One region of the Streptomyces sp. NPDC054834 genome, then DNA from elsewhere that is predicted to be linked to it. Evidence: riboswitches for the same ligand, from Rfam matches in the RefSeq annotation. Region 1 holds a riboswitch; each other region holds the start of a gene.
What was found. Region 1 has a riboswitch for cyclic di-AMP ahead of ACWGJM_RS23845 (transglycosylase SLT domain-containing protein). Riboswitches for the same ligand answer to the same signal wherever they lie in the genome.
Positions count from the first base shown of each region.

Region 1 (3,788 bases):
CGACCGGTACGACGTACCGGGCCGCCTTGCGTCGTCCGGTGGCCGTGTCGGTGTCGGCCATGCTGTCGTCGGACGTGGTGTCGTCGGATCCGTACGGTGCCATGTGTGCCTTACCTCCGTCGTCGGCGGCGGCTGCCCTCACCCTCGTCAACCCTGAGCCGCCATTCTCACCCGAATCGGTGAGGAGTGGTGATTTCCGTGGTTTCCATCTCACCAAATCGGCCGTGAGGATGCGTCAGCCCCGGGAGGCAACTCGATGTACGCCTGCGGTATGACACGGGGAGGCGGGATGTCCCCCGACCCGTAGGGGTCGCACTGGATCACGCCGGCGTCTTTCTCAGCCCGTCCGGCGTTCGAGGACGAGGCCGTTCAGGCCGAAGCGGGGGTCTGGGGGCGGCAGCCTCCAGCATGGGCCAGGGAAACCCCGGGCACTACCCGGCCCGGTGCACCACCGCGTCGCACAGCTGCAAAAGGGCCGCCTTGGCGTCGCACTCCCGCAGTGGCGCCAGCGCCGCCCGCGCGTCCTCCGCGTAGCGCACGGTGTCCCGGCGGGCCTGCTCCAGCGCCGGGTGGGCGCGCAGCGCGGCCAGCGCCTCGGCGTGCCGGGCGTCGTCGGTCAGGTCGGAGTCGAGCAGGTCGCACAGGGCGATGTCCTCGGCCAGCCCCAGCCGGGCCGCCCGCTCCCTGAGGCGCAGCACGGGCAGGGTGGGGATGCCCTCGCGCAGGTCGGTGCCCGGGGTCTTGCCGGACTCGTGGGAGTCGGAGGCGATGTCCAGCACGTCGTCGGCGAGCTGGAAGGCCACGCCGAGCCTCTCGCCGTACTGGGTCAGGACGTCCACGACCGTCTCGTCGGCCCCGGACATCATGGCGCCGAAGCGGCAGGAGACCGCCACCAGCGACCCGGTCTTGCCGCCGAGGACATCCAGGTAGTGCTCCACCGGGTCGCGGCCGTCCTGCGGCCCCGCCGTCTCCAGGATCTGCCCGGTGACCAGCCGCTCGAACGCCAGGGCCTGCACCCGTACGGCCTCGGGGCCGAGGTCGGCGAGGATCTGGGAGGCGCGGGCGAAGAGGAAGTCGCCGGTGAGGACGGCGACGGAGTTGCCCCAGCGGGTGTTCGCACTGTCCACTCCGCGGCGCACCGCGGCCTCGTCCATGACGTCGTCGTGGTAGAGCGTCGCGAGGTGGGTGAGCTCGACGACGACCGCCGAGGGCACGATTCCCGGCGCGTACGGGTCCCCGAACTGCGCCGCGAGCATCACGAGCAGCGGCCGGAACCGCTTCCCGCCCGCCCGCACGAGGTGCTGGGCGGCCCCGGTGATGAAGGGGACCTCACTCTTGGTGGCTTCGAGCAGTCCCTCCTCGACAGCCGCCAATCCGGCCTGGACATCGGCTTCCAGAGCCTGGTCCCGCACGCTAAGCCCGAACGGCCCGACGACGGTCACGAGGGGTCTCCTGTCTGCTGGTGCCTGCTGGCGATTACACGGTTTGTCGATAGGTCGCTGCCCTCACTCAAGTCAGCGTATCCGGTCAGCTTTCGATCACCGAGGGCGCCCACTGTTACAGGCCGGGCGCTATCGGATCACGCCCGTTATGTTTTCAATCGGTCGATAAGCACAGATATTTATCGACTTACCCGGAAGTACGACATGACTGCGCCGCTTGGAGCAGTTCACCTTCCGCTCCCACGCCCGATGCGCTACCCAATACGGCGCCCTTCATGTCCTATTTGCCGCGATTGTCATTCCGTGAATTGGGTCACGTCGGCCGATCGGAGCACCCCACCCCCCGACACCGGCAGACCGCTTGCCGCCATTGGCCAGTTGAGGGTTGGCAGACGCAAAGGATCAAGCACCCCATACGCCTCAGAACAAGGTCAACTAGGACTTTGTGTGAATCCGACGCTTGTTCAGGACATGTGCTCTCGCATACGTTCCCGGCCGTCGGGCGGAACGCCGAATCCTGCCGCCGCCCGTCACACCCATCGACGAACTCATTCACGACGGCAGGAGCGGGGGACCCAGGTTTGCCGCCGGTCCGGGCGACACCCGTCGTCCCGGAACGGCTCGGGGTTAAGCCGTACCGCCCTTCGGGCGGCACGGCCGGGCACCTCCCAGCCCGAACCCGACAGCTCACCTCGCAGGCGACGGAGAGGAACTTCGACATGTCTGCTGCCGCTCAGCACCGTGCCCCCTTCGCCCGCCTCGCCCGCAAGCTCGCCGTCGCCGGCACCGGCGCCGCCGTGCTCGCCCTCCCGCTGATCGGCGCGACCAGCGCCTCCGCGGCCACCACCACGGCCGCCCCGACGGCCGCCCCCGCGGCCGCCACCACGGTCGCGTACTCGAACAACCTCGACGGCTGGATCCGCGAGTCGCTCGCGATCATGGCGCAGAAAGGCATCCCGGGTACGTACAACGGCATCTACCGCAACGTGATCCGCGAGTCGTCGGGCAACCCGGTGGCCATCAACCTCTGGGACTCCAACGCGGCCGCCGGTATCCCGTCCAAGGGCCTGCTCCAGGTCATCGACCCCACGTTCGCCAGCTACCACGTGGCCGGCACCTCGTGGAACATCTACGACCCGGTCGCGAACATCACGGCCGCCTGCAACTACGCCGCCCACCGCTACGGCTCGATCGACAACGTGTTCGGCGCGTACTGACCGCCCCGCTCAGGGGAAGAGTCTTTCGAGGACGACGGCGATGCCGTCGTCCTCGTTCGACAAAGTGACCTCGTCGGCCACCGCCTTCAGCTCGGGGTGGGCGTTGGCCATCGCCACACCGTGGGCGGCCCAGTCGAACATCGGGATGTCGTTGGGCATGTCCCCGAAGGCGATGGCCCGTTCGGCGCTCAGCCCGAGGTGGTCGGCGGCCAGCGCCAGCCCGGTCGCCTTGTTGACGCCGCACGGCTGGAGCTCGACGGTCCCCGGCCCCGACATGGTCACCGTCGCCAGCGATCCCACGGCCGCACGGGCCGTGGCGGCCAACTCGTCGTCCGACAGGGCGTGATGCCGCAGCAGGACCTTGCTGATCGGCTCGCACCACAGGTCGTCGCGCCGCCGGACCCGTACGGCGGGCAGGGTGGGGTGGGGCATCAGATAGCCGGGCTCGATGAGCGTGAGCCCGTCCACCCCGTCCTGGTCGACGGCCGCGTACACCTCCCCCACCTCTGCCTCGATCTTGCCGAGCGCGGTCTCCGCCAGCTCCCGGTCCAGGGTGACCGACCACAGCAGGCGGTGGGCGCCGGCGTCGTACACCTGCGCACCCTGTCCGCACACGGCGAGCCCCGTGCAGCCGAGGTCGTCGAGCAGCGGCCGCACCCGCGGCGCCGGGCGCCCGGTCACCACGAGGTGCCGGGCGCCCGCTCTCCCGGCCCTGGCGAGGGCGGCGAGGGAGCGGTCGGAGAGGGTGTCGTCGCCACGCAGGAGCGTTCCGTCGAGATCGGTCGCGACGAGCGAAAACGCGGGGGATGTCGGGGGGGAATATGCGGGGGGTGCGGCCATGATCAGAGAATACGGACACCGCGCCCCCACGACTCACCGCTGTTTTCAGCCCCAACTGGTGCCCAGGGACTCCTTGATGACGGTGTCGAGGCGCGCGGCGCATCCCGAAGCTCCCCGGCCGCCCGCTGCCCGTCATGGTGTCCGGCGTGAACTGATCCAGGACTTCCTGGCCCGGCAGCGGGCAGCGGGCGGCGGCGGAGGAGCAGTAGTCCGTCAGCCGTGTGCCGCCGCGAGGTGCTTGGCCAGGCGCGGCGAGGCGAACTCGGTGCCGCAGACGAAGCGCATCACC
Region 1 is NZ_JBSGZV010000017.1:194,569-198,356, reverse strand. It holds gene ACWGJM_RS23855 (LolA family protein) at 1-103, opposite strand, end outside; gene ACWGJM_RS23850 (polyprenyl synthetase family protein) at 432-1,442, opposite strand; cyclic di-AMP (ydaO/yuaA leader) riboswitch at 1,973-2,158, shown strand; gene ACWGJM_RS23845 (transglycosylase SLT domain-containing protein) at 2,162-2,659, shown strand; gene ACWGJM_RS23840 (HAD family hydrolase) at 2,669-3,499, opposite strand; gene ACWGJM_RS23835 (NAD(P)-binding domain-containing protein) at 3,713-3,788, opposite strand, start outside.

Region 2 (3,788 bases), on a different contig from region 1:
CCGACGACGGCTGCTCGGAAGGCTGCTGCTCGGAAGGCTCCTGTGTGGGCTGCTCTCCCCCGCCGTTGCCCGGGTTCGCCTGGCCGCCGTCGCCCGGTGAGGCGTCGGCGCTCGGCGACGGTGTGCCGCCGGATTCCCCGCCTGCGCCGCAGGTACGGCCCGAGTTGATGCAGTCGACCATCTCCCGCATCAGGCCCTCGTCGAAGACGTTGATGAAGTCGCCGTGGTCCGTGACCGGCTTGTGCTGCTGCTCCGGGAAGGAGTCCACGGAGAACAGCGGATGCGTCCGGCCGCCGTCCTGGAGGCTCGGTGCCGTGACGTCGTACACGATGCGCTGCACGAGTTGCGGGATGGCCTGGAAGCCGCCCGGGCACTTGCCCTCGGCGTCGGCGAACGCCACGTGGGTGCGGTGGTTGGCGCTGTCGATGTTCCGCCCGTCCCAGCAGCTCTGGAACCGGAACGTGCGCACCACGTCGCTGCCGGACGGGCACAGCGGGTACTTGTCCTTCAGCTGCCGGTCCTCGAAGCCGGTGCAGCTCCAGGAGGCGTTGGCGTTCGCGGGGCCGTTGACGAAGGCCTTGGCGTCCCCGGTGATGATGCGCAGCAGGCGCGGCATGGCCGTGACCTTGCCGCGGGCGCTGCCCTCGAAGGTCAGCGTGACGTCCTTCGGCGTGACGATCTGACCGGCGTTGCCCTCGGTTCCGCCGCCGGGGGCGTCCGCGTCGCGTTCCCTGGTGCCGTTCTGGAGGCGCAGCACCGGCCAGTAGTACGTGGACTTGTCGCCCTGGTCCACGCAGCTCGTGTCGGCGTTCGCGAGGTCCTCGTCGCTGGCGAAGGCGTTGTTGGCCTGGTTGCCGATGTAGTCGTGGAAGTGGTGGGCGCCGTTGGTGACGCCGGGAGCGACGATCACATTGTCGGAGTTGAACAGGCCGTTCGCGTTGACGCCGCAGCTGGAGGTGAACGTGCCGCGCGATGCGTCGGCCTGCGGGGCCGGGGTCCGGACGTCGGGCTGGACGGTGGTGATGTCCGTGTAGTCGGCGGCCACGGGGCCGTTGCCGCCCTGGCCGGAGCCGCCGTTGCCGTTCTGGCCGTCGCCGCCCTGGTTCTGGGTGCCGCTGTTCTGGCCGCCCTGGTCGCCGCTGCCCGCGGCGCCGCCCTGCTCGGCGGGCGGGCGCAGGGTGCACGCGGCCATGTCCTCGAGCCCCTGCGGGCGGTCGCCGACACTGTCGATGGCGGTGGCGATGCGCTCGATGGCCGCGCTCCGCTTCTCCTCGAGCGGGTTCATGATCGTGCCGTCGGCGGACCCGGGGTCCTGCCTGACGGCCTGCGCGGACGCCTGGAGTTGCTGGTAGGCGGCGGACACCTGCTGGTCCAGGAGGGCGAGTTCGCGGTCGACGTCCGCCCTGGCGTCGTCCGGCACGGAGGTCAGGCGGCTGCCGACGTCCGGGCAGTCGATGGTGGCCGACCCCGAGCCCCAGCCGCCCGCCTGAAGCACCCGGGCGTCCGTGCCGCCCTCGGTCGCCGAGGCGTAGACGTTCGCCGCGACGAGTCCACCCCCGCCCAGCATCAGGGCTACCGCGGCGAACGTCGCGCGCCGTGCACCTGTCGGGCGTCTGCGCCTGTTGCGTCCCACAGAACCACTCCCACACCTCGTGGCCGGCCCGGCATGGCAAGCCCCCGTCCCATACGGAGCCGGACGCGGGTGTGTTCAAGCACCTCACCGATTCATCGTGAACTCACAGGAGACGCCGGTCACGCCGGGCCGGCTGCGGCCGGCCGGCTTCCGGGACACTTGACCTTGTCTGCGTCGAGGCCTTCAGACTCGTCAGGCCGGGAAAGAATGCAACGAGGCACCCCTGAAATCCCTCAGTGACACGGCCCCCCCTATCGCCGCCGCGCACCGAGGGGGCAGGCCATCACCGGCCTGGGGCCGGAAGCGGCCTTTTCCTGCGGGAATCAGAATCGCGCAGTTCCCTCAGCTCCCCGGCGGGCGCTTTCTCGGCGGATTCCAGATTTCGCCGACGCCGTCGGCGGCACCGGGACGCGGACCCGGAGGACCTCGCCGACGCCGTCCTGCGGGAGTTGCTCCCGAGGGAGGGGCGACCGACGACACCGCGCTCGTCATCATGCGGTTATGAGGCGTCATCATGCGGTTGTGAGGCGGGGTTTCGCACGCCCCTCCGGGCACCTTCACCGGACGGCCACGAGCGCCAAGATGAATATCACAATTACGTATCGGACATTCCGCGCTTCAACCTTCACACCAGCCACACAAGTTGGTTAAGTTGGCGTCCAGACCGCACGGCTCCCCCCGGCGAACCTCGCCGGGCCGCGCGGCCTCCGCCGAATCCGGTGTCCCCGCAGGGCAACGGAGCCGGGGACCCAACCGACTTGGGGTGAATCGGCCCGACCGCCCGACGGGGCAGGGCCGTAGGGCATGCCTTCCACCATCGACCGCCCGAACCCGCCAGCTAACCCGGTAGGCGGAGCACGGAAGGAGTACGTCCCCCATGGCGCGCGAAAGCCGCGACGAGGTTCGGCAGCGAATCGACAGCCTTTACGACCAGACCGAGAGCGCCACGGGGAACTTCAACGCGACCCGCGCGACATCGGGGGGAACGCCCGGTCGTGGTGTGCGCCTCCGCAGGTCGGACAGGGGGAACGATCCCGCTCTGGACAGCATCGCCCAGCAGTGGATGACCGGGGCCCGTTCCAAACTGGGTCCCACCTCCCCCGCCGTACTCCCGGCGGACCGGACGTCACAGCGCCCGACCAGCCCCGCCGGTCTGGACAACATCGCCCGGCAGTGGATGACCGGGGCCCGCTCCAAACTGGGTCCCACCTCCCCCGCCATACTCCCGGCGGACCGGACGTCACAGCGCCCAGCCGGACGGCGCTCCAACGTCCCGGTCCCGAAAGAGCTGTTGGAAGCGGCCGAGCGCATCCTGCCGGAGCTGACCGCCGGGACCTCCGGGCAGGCGGGCGGACGCGCCGTGCCGGAGCTGACGGCCCGTCCCAGGGCGGAGCTGACGGCCGGGCCCGTCGCCGCGCTGCCCGCCGTGCCGGAACCGCGGCAGGAGACCCCCCTGGCGCTGCCCGCGGCCGAGCCGCGGCGGTCCTCGCCGCTGGCCTCGAAGGAAAAGAACCAGAAGAAGCTCGCCACGGCCCGGGACCTCCTCTCCCGCCGGATCGCCCAACCGGGCGCGCCCGCTCCCCTCGCGGCGGCCGAGCCCGCGCCTCCCGCCCCACAGGCTTGGCGTGGCGACCCCGAGCAGACCCTTCAGCCCGCGGAGCAGGAGTGGCTGCGCCGGCAGTGGTCCGGGCTCAGTGGGGGCTTGTCCGCCATGGGTGAAGCGAAAGCCCGCGGAGGTGCGGCGGCCGGGAGGAGCGCGATGGCCGGTGCCGGCATGGCAGCCGCCACGGCTGGGTCCCCCGGTGCCGGCGCAGCCGTCGGTGCCGCCCCGTCCATGGGCGTCGCCGCCCAGGGCGCGACCCCCATGACCGCCACCGGAACATTCAGCGTCCCCAACCCCCTCACGGACAGCGGCGCCTTCAGCGTCCCCAACCCGGTCGCGAACACCGGCACCTTCGCCGTCCCCAACCCCCTCACCGACAGCGGCGCCTTCGCCGTCCCCAACCCCCTCACCGACAGCGGCGCCTTCAGCGTCCCCAACCCCGTCGCGAACACCGGCACCTTCGCCGTCCCCAACCCCCTCACCGACAGCGGCGCCTTCGCCGTCCCCAACCCGGTCGCGAACACCGGCACCTTCGCCGTCCCCAACCCCCTC
Region 2 is NZ_JBSGZV010000019.1:139,131-142,918, reverse strand. It holds gene ACWGJM_RS25295 (DUF1996 domain-containing protein) at 1-1,567, opposite strand, end outside; cyclic di-AMP (ydaO/yuaA leader) riboswitch at 2,332-2,502, shown strand; gene ACWGJM_RS25290 (NlpC/P60 family protein) at 2,511-3,788, shown strand, end outside.
Region 2: it holds a riboswitch for cyclic di-AMP, as region 1 does, so the genes downstream of both, ACWGJM_RS25290 (NlpC/P60 family protein) here and ACWGJM_RS23845 (transglycosylase SLT domain-containing protein) in region 1, are expected to answer to the same signal.

Region 3 (3,788 bases), on a different contig from region 1:
AGGGGCTCGGGCTGCTGGCCGACGCCCTCAGAGCGCCCGCGTTCGCCGACGGCGAGGTCGAGCGGCTGGTGCGCAACCGCCTCGACGAGATCCCGCACGAGCTGGCCAACCCCTCCCGCCGCGCCGCCAAGGAGCTGTCCCGGCAGCTCTTCCCGGCCACCTCGCGCATGTCCCGGCCCCGCCAGGGCACCGAGGACACCGTCGCCAAGATCGACTCGGCGGCCGTCCGCGCCTTCTACGAGCGGCACGTGCGGCCCGCCACCGCCACCGCCGTCGTGGTCGGCGACCTCACCGGCATCGACCTCGACGAGCTGCTCGGCGAGACCCTGGGCGCGTGGAGCGGCTCCGCGGCCCAGCCGCGCCCGGTGCCGCCGGTGACCGCCGACGACACCCAACGCGTCGTCATCGTCGACCGCCCCGGCGCCGTCCAGACCCAGCTGCTCATCGGCCGCGTCGGCGCCGACCGGCACGACCGTGTGTGGCCCGCCCAGGTGCTCGGCACCTACTGCCTCGGCGGCACCCTCACCTCCCGCCTGGACCGCGTCCTGCGCGAGGAGAAGGGCTACACCTACGGCGTCCGCGCGTTCGGGCAGGTCCTCAGGTCCGGCCCCGAGGGCAACGGCGCCTCGATGCTGGCCATCAGCGGCTCCGTGGACACCCCGAACACCGGTCCCGCCCTCCAGGACCTGTGGACGGTGCTGCGCACGCTCGCCGCGGAGGGGCTCACCGACGCCGAGCGCGACGTGGCCGTGCAGAACCTCGTCGGGGTGGCGCCGCTGAAGTACGAGACGGCGGCGGCCGTGGCGAGCACACTGGCCGACCAGGTGGAGCAGCACCTGCCCGAGGACTTCCAGGCGACGCTGTACCGGCAGCTCGCCGCGAGCGGCACGGTGGAGGCCACCGCTGCGGTCGTCAACGCCTTCCCGGTGGACCGTCTGGTGACGATCTTGGTCGGGGACGCGGCACAGATCAAGGAGCCGGTCGAGGCCCTCGGCATCGGCGAGGTCTCCGTCGTGCCGGCCGAGTAGGCGAGCGACAGCGGCACGCGCGCGTGGGGCCCCGGTGACGATGGATCACCGGGGCCCCACGGTGTTCCCCGGGTCCGTCTCCCATGTCTCTGCCCAGATGTCCGAATTGGGGCGGAGGTTGCCTGTCTGCCCTGTGGCGTGCACTACAAAAACCCTGTTGCGTTTGAGGATTGAAAGTCGTGGCCCTTAGCGTCGTCCAGGCTGTTCGTCAGGCAGTGCGCCGCACCCGCGGCACCGGACAGCGATCGCCGAGTCCCCGTACGGCGCGAGCCAGGGGAGCCGGGGACCCATCGTCCCTTGGGGTGAATCGGACGCCCGCGCACACCGCGAGGGGGCCCGTAGGAGACCTTCCTGCTCCGAACCCGTCAGCTAACCCGGTAGGCGAGAAGGAAGGAAAGGACCAGCCACTTCATGGCGTTCACCCGCGCCACCGGGAAGCACCGCCGTCCCAGCCGGATGCACCGCACCACCGCCCGCGCGGCGGGCGTCGCGGTCCTCGCCACCACCGGCGCCGTCGGCAGCCTCGCCGCCCCGGCGCTCGCCGCCGAGCCCGCGCCGGCGCCCGAGCAGACCGCCCTCACCCCGGTCATCGCCATCAGCGAATCGGTCCCCGAGCACATCGACGCCCAGGCGGCCGCCCAGCAGGAGGCCGCCGACCTGAAGGCGGCCGAGGAGGCGGCGCGGAAGAAGGCCGCCGAGCAGGCCCGCGAGCAGGCGGAAAAGGCGCGCGAGGCCAAGGCGCGGGCGGCCCGCGAGGCCGAGCGCAAGCGGCTCAACGCGTTCGTGGCGCCGATCACCGGGTCCTACGTCTCCACCGGCTACCAGGCCAGCAGCTCCCTGTGGTCCTCCGGCTCGCACACCGGCATCGACTTCCACGCCGCGAGCGGCACCGCGGTCCACGCGGTCGGCTCCGGCACAGTGGTGTCCACCGGCTGGGGCGGGGCGTACGGCAACCAGATCGTGATCAAGATGGCCGACGGCATGTACACCCAGTACGGCCATCTGTCCTCCATCGGCGTCTCGGTGGGCCAGAAGATCGTCCCGGGCCAGCAGATCGGCCTGTCCGGCGCGACCGGCAACACCACCGGGCCGCACCTCCACTTCGAGGCCCGCACCACCCCCGAGTACGGCTCCGACGTCGACCCTGTCGCCTACCTCCGCAAGCACGGCGTGAACGTCTGACGAAGGCGCACTCCCGCCAGGAGACCCACCCCCACCCGAAGCCCCGGTCCACGAGCCGGGGCTTTTGTGGTTTCCGTGCGCCCCGTCACCCCTCGCTGTCCAAAAAATATCCATGGATTCCGACCCGCCGTCGGAAATTCCCGCTCATTGCAATAGAGTCACGGAACGCGCGTCCATCGGCGACGTTTCACGGGGATTAAGGCGGAGGTCGGTCATGCGTATTCCGGCGCACTCGGTATGCACGGCGATCCGGGACGACATCGTGGCCGGCGTCCACGAGCGCGGCAGCCGCCTCACGGAGGAACTCCTCGCCCGCCGCTACGGCGTCTCGCGCGTCCCCGTCCGGGAGGCCCTGCGCACCCTGGAGGCCGAGGGCTTCGTGGTGACCCGGCGGCACGCGGGCGCGTGCGTCGCCGAGCCGACCGAGCAGGAGGCCGCCGACCTGCTGGAGATGCGCATGCTGATGGAGCCGCTCGGTGCCGCCCGGGCCGCCCAGCGGCGCACCGAGGCCCATCTCAAGGTGCTGCGCGGCCTGGTGCGGCTGGGCCAGGAGCGGGCCCGCCGGGGCAACAGCGACGACCTGCGCTCCCTGGGCGGCTGGTTCCACGAGACGCTCGCCCAGGCCTCCGGCAGCCACGCCCTGACCTCCGTACTGACCCAGCTGCGGCACAAGATCGCCTGGATGTACACGGTGGAGGCGCCCGCCGACCCGGTGGAGTCCTGGACCGAGCACGGCGCCATCGTGGACGCGGTGGCGCGTGGCGAGGGCGAGCGCGCCAGGGCGATCACGGCGCTGCACACCGAACGCGCGACGGCCGCGCACCGGCTGCGTTTCACCGGCGGCACCGACCGCCCGGAACGCGTGAGGACTTCGCAACAAGCCGTAAACATTCCGAGCCTGCGGCATTAACACGGGCGCCGTATACAAAGAGGAGCAATTCGGCGGGGGTTATTTTCCGCTGCCTGAATTCATGGCGCTCCCGGAATTCCCGGTAAAACGGTGGAGCCGCGCCGCCCGAAAGGGGCGACGCGGCTCCACCGTTCTGTGCGGTGTGCGCTCAGACGGTCTCGGGCAGTTCCTCGAGTCCCTCGGAGACCAGCTTGGCCAGCCGGTCCAGGGCGGCGTCCGCACCCTCGGCGTCGGAGGCGAGGACGATCTCCTCGCCGCCCTGGGCGCCGAGGCCGAGGACGGCCAGCATGGAGGCCGCGTTGACCGGAGTGCCGCCGGTCTTGGCGATCGTCACCGGCACGCCTGCGGCCGTGGCGGCTCGGACGAAGATGGATGCGGGGCGGGCGTGGAGGCCCTCGGCCCAGCCGACGTTGACGCGGCGCTCAGCCATGTGTTGCTGCCCTTCAGTTCTCAGGGTTGTCTAGACCAGTTTCCCATATCGTGAAGCATGCCCGGAGTGGTCCTTCGTCCCGTCCGGGTGTGTCGTCGGATCGCGGCCTCGATCCGATGTCGTCCCCCACAGACTGCCTCGCGCCGTTGTCGGACGCGAGCCGTACTCTGGGGCCCATGCAGACCCCGGCGGACCGGCAGGACCGGCACGACTACCCCGCCCACTGGGAGGCGGACGT
Region 3 is NZ_JBSGZV010000044.1:31,548-35,335, reverse strand. It holds gene ACWGJM_RS38605 (M16 family metallopeptidase) at 1-1,028, shown strand, start outside; cyclic di-AMP (ydaO/yuaA leader) riboswitch at 1,265-1,426, shown strand; gene ACWGJM_RS38600 (M23 family metallopeptidase) at 1,440-2,210, shown strand; gene ACWGJM_RS38595 (GntR family transcriptional regulator) at 2,425-3,120, shown strand; gene ACWGJM_RS38590 (HPr family phosphocarrier protein) at 3,269-3,550, opposite strand; gene ACWGJM_RS38585 (bifunctional acetate--CoA ligase family protein/GNAT family N-acetyltransferase) at 3,727-3,788, shown strand, end outside.
Region 3: it holds a riboswitch for cyclic di-AMP, as region 1 does, so the genes downstream of both, ACWGJM_RS38600 (M23 family metallopeptidase) here and ACWGJM_RS23845 (transglycosylase SLT domain-containing protein) in region 1, are expected to answer to the same signal.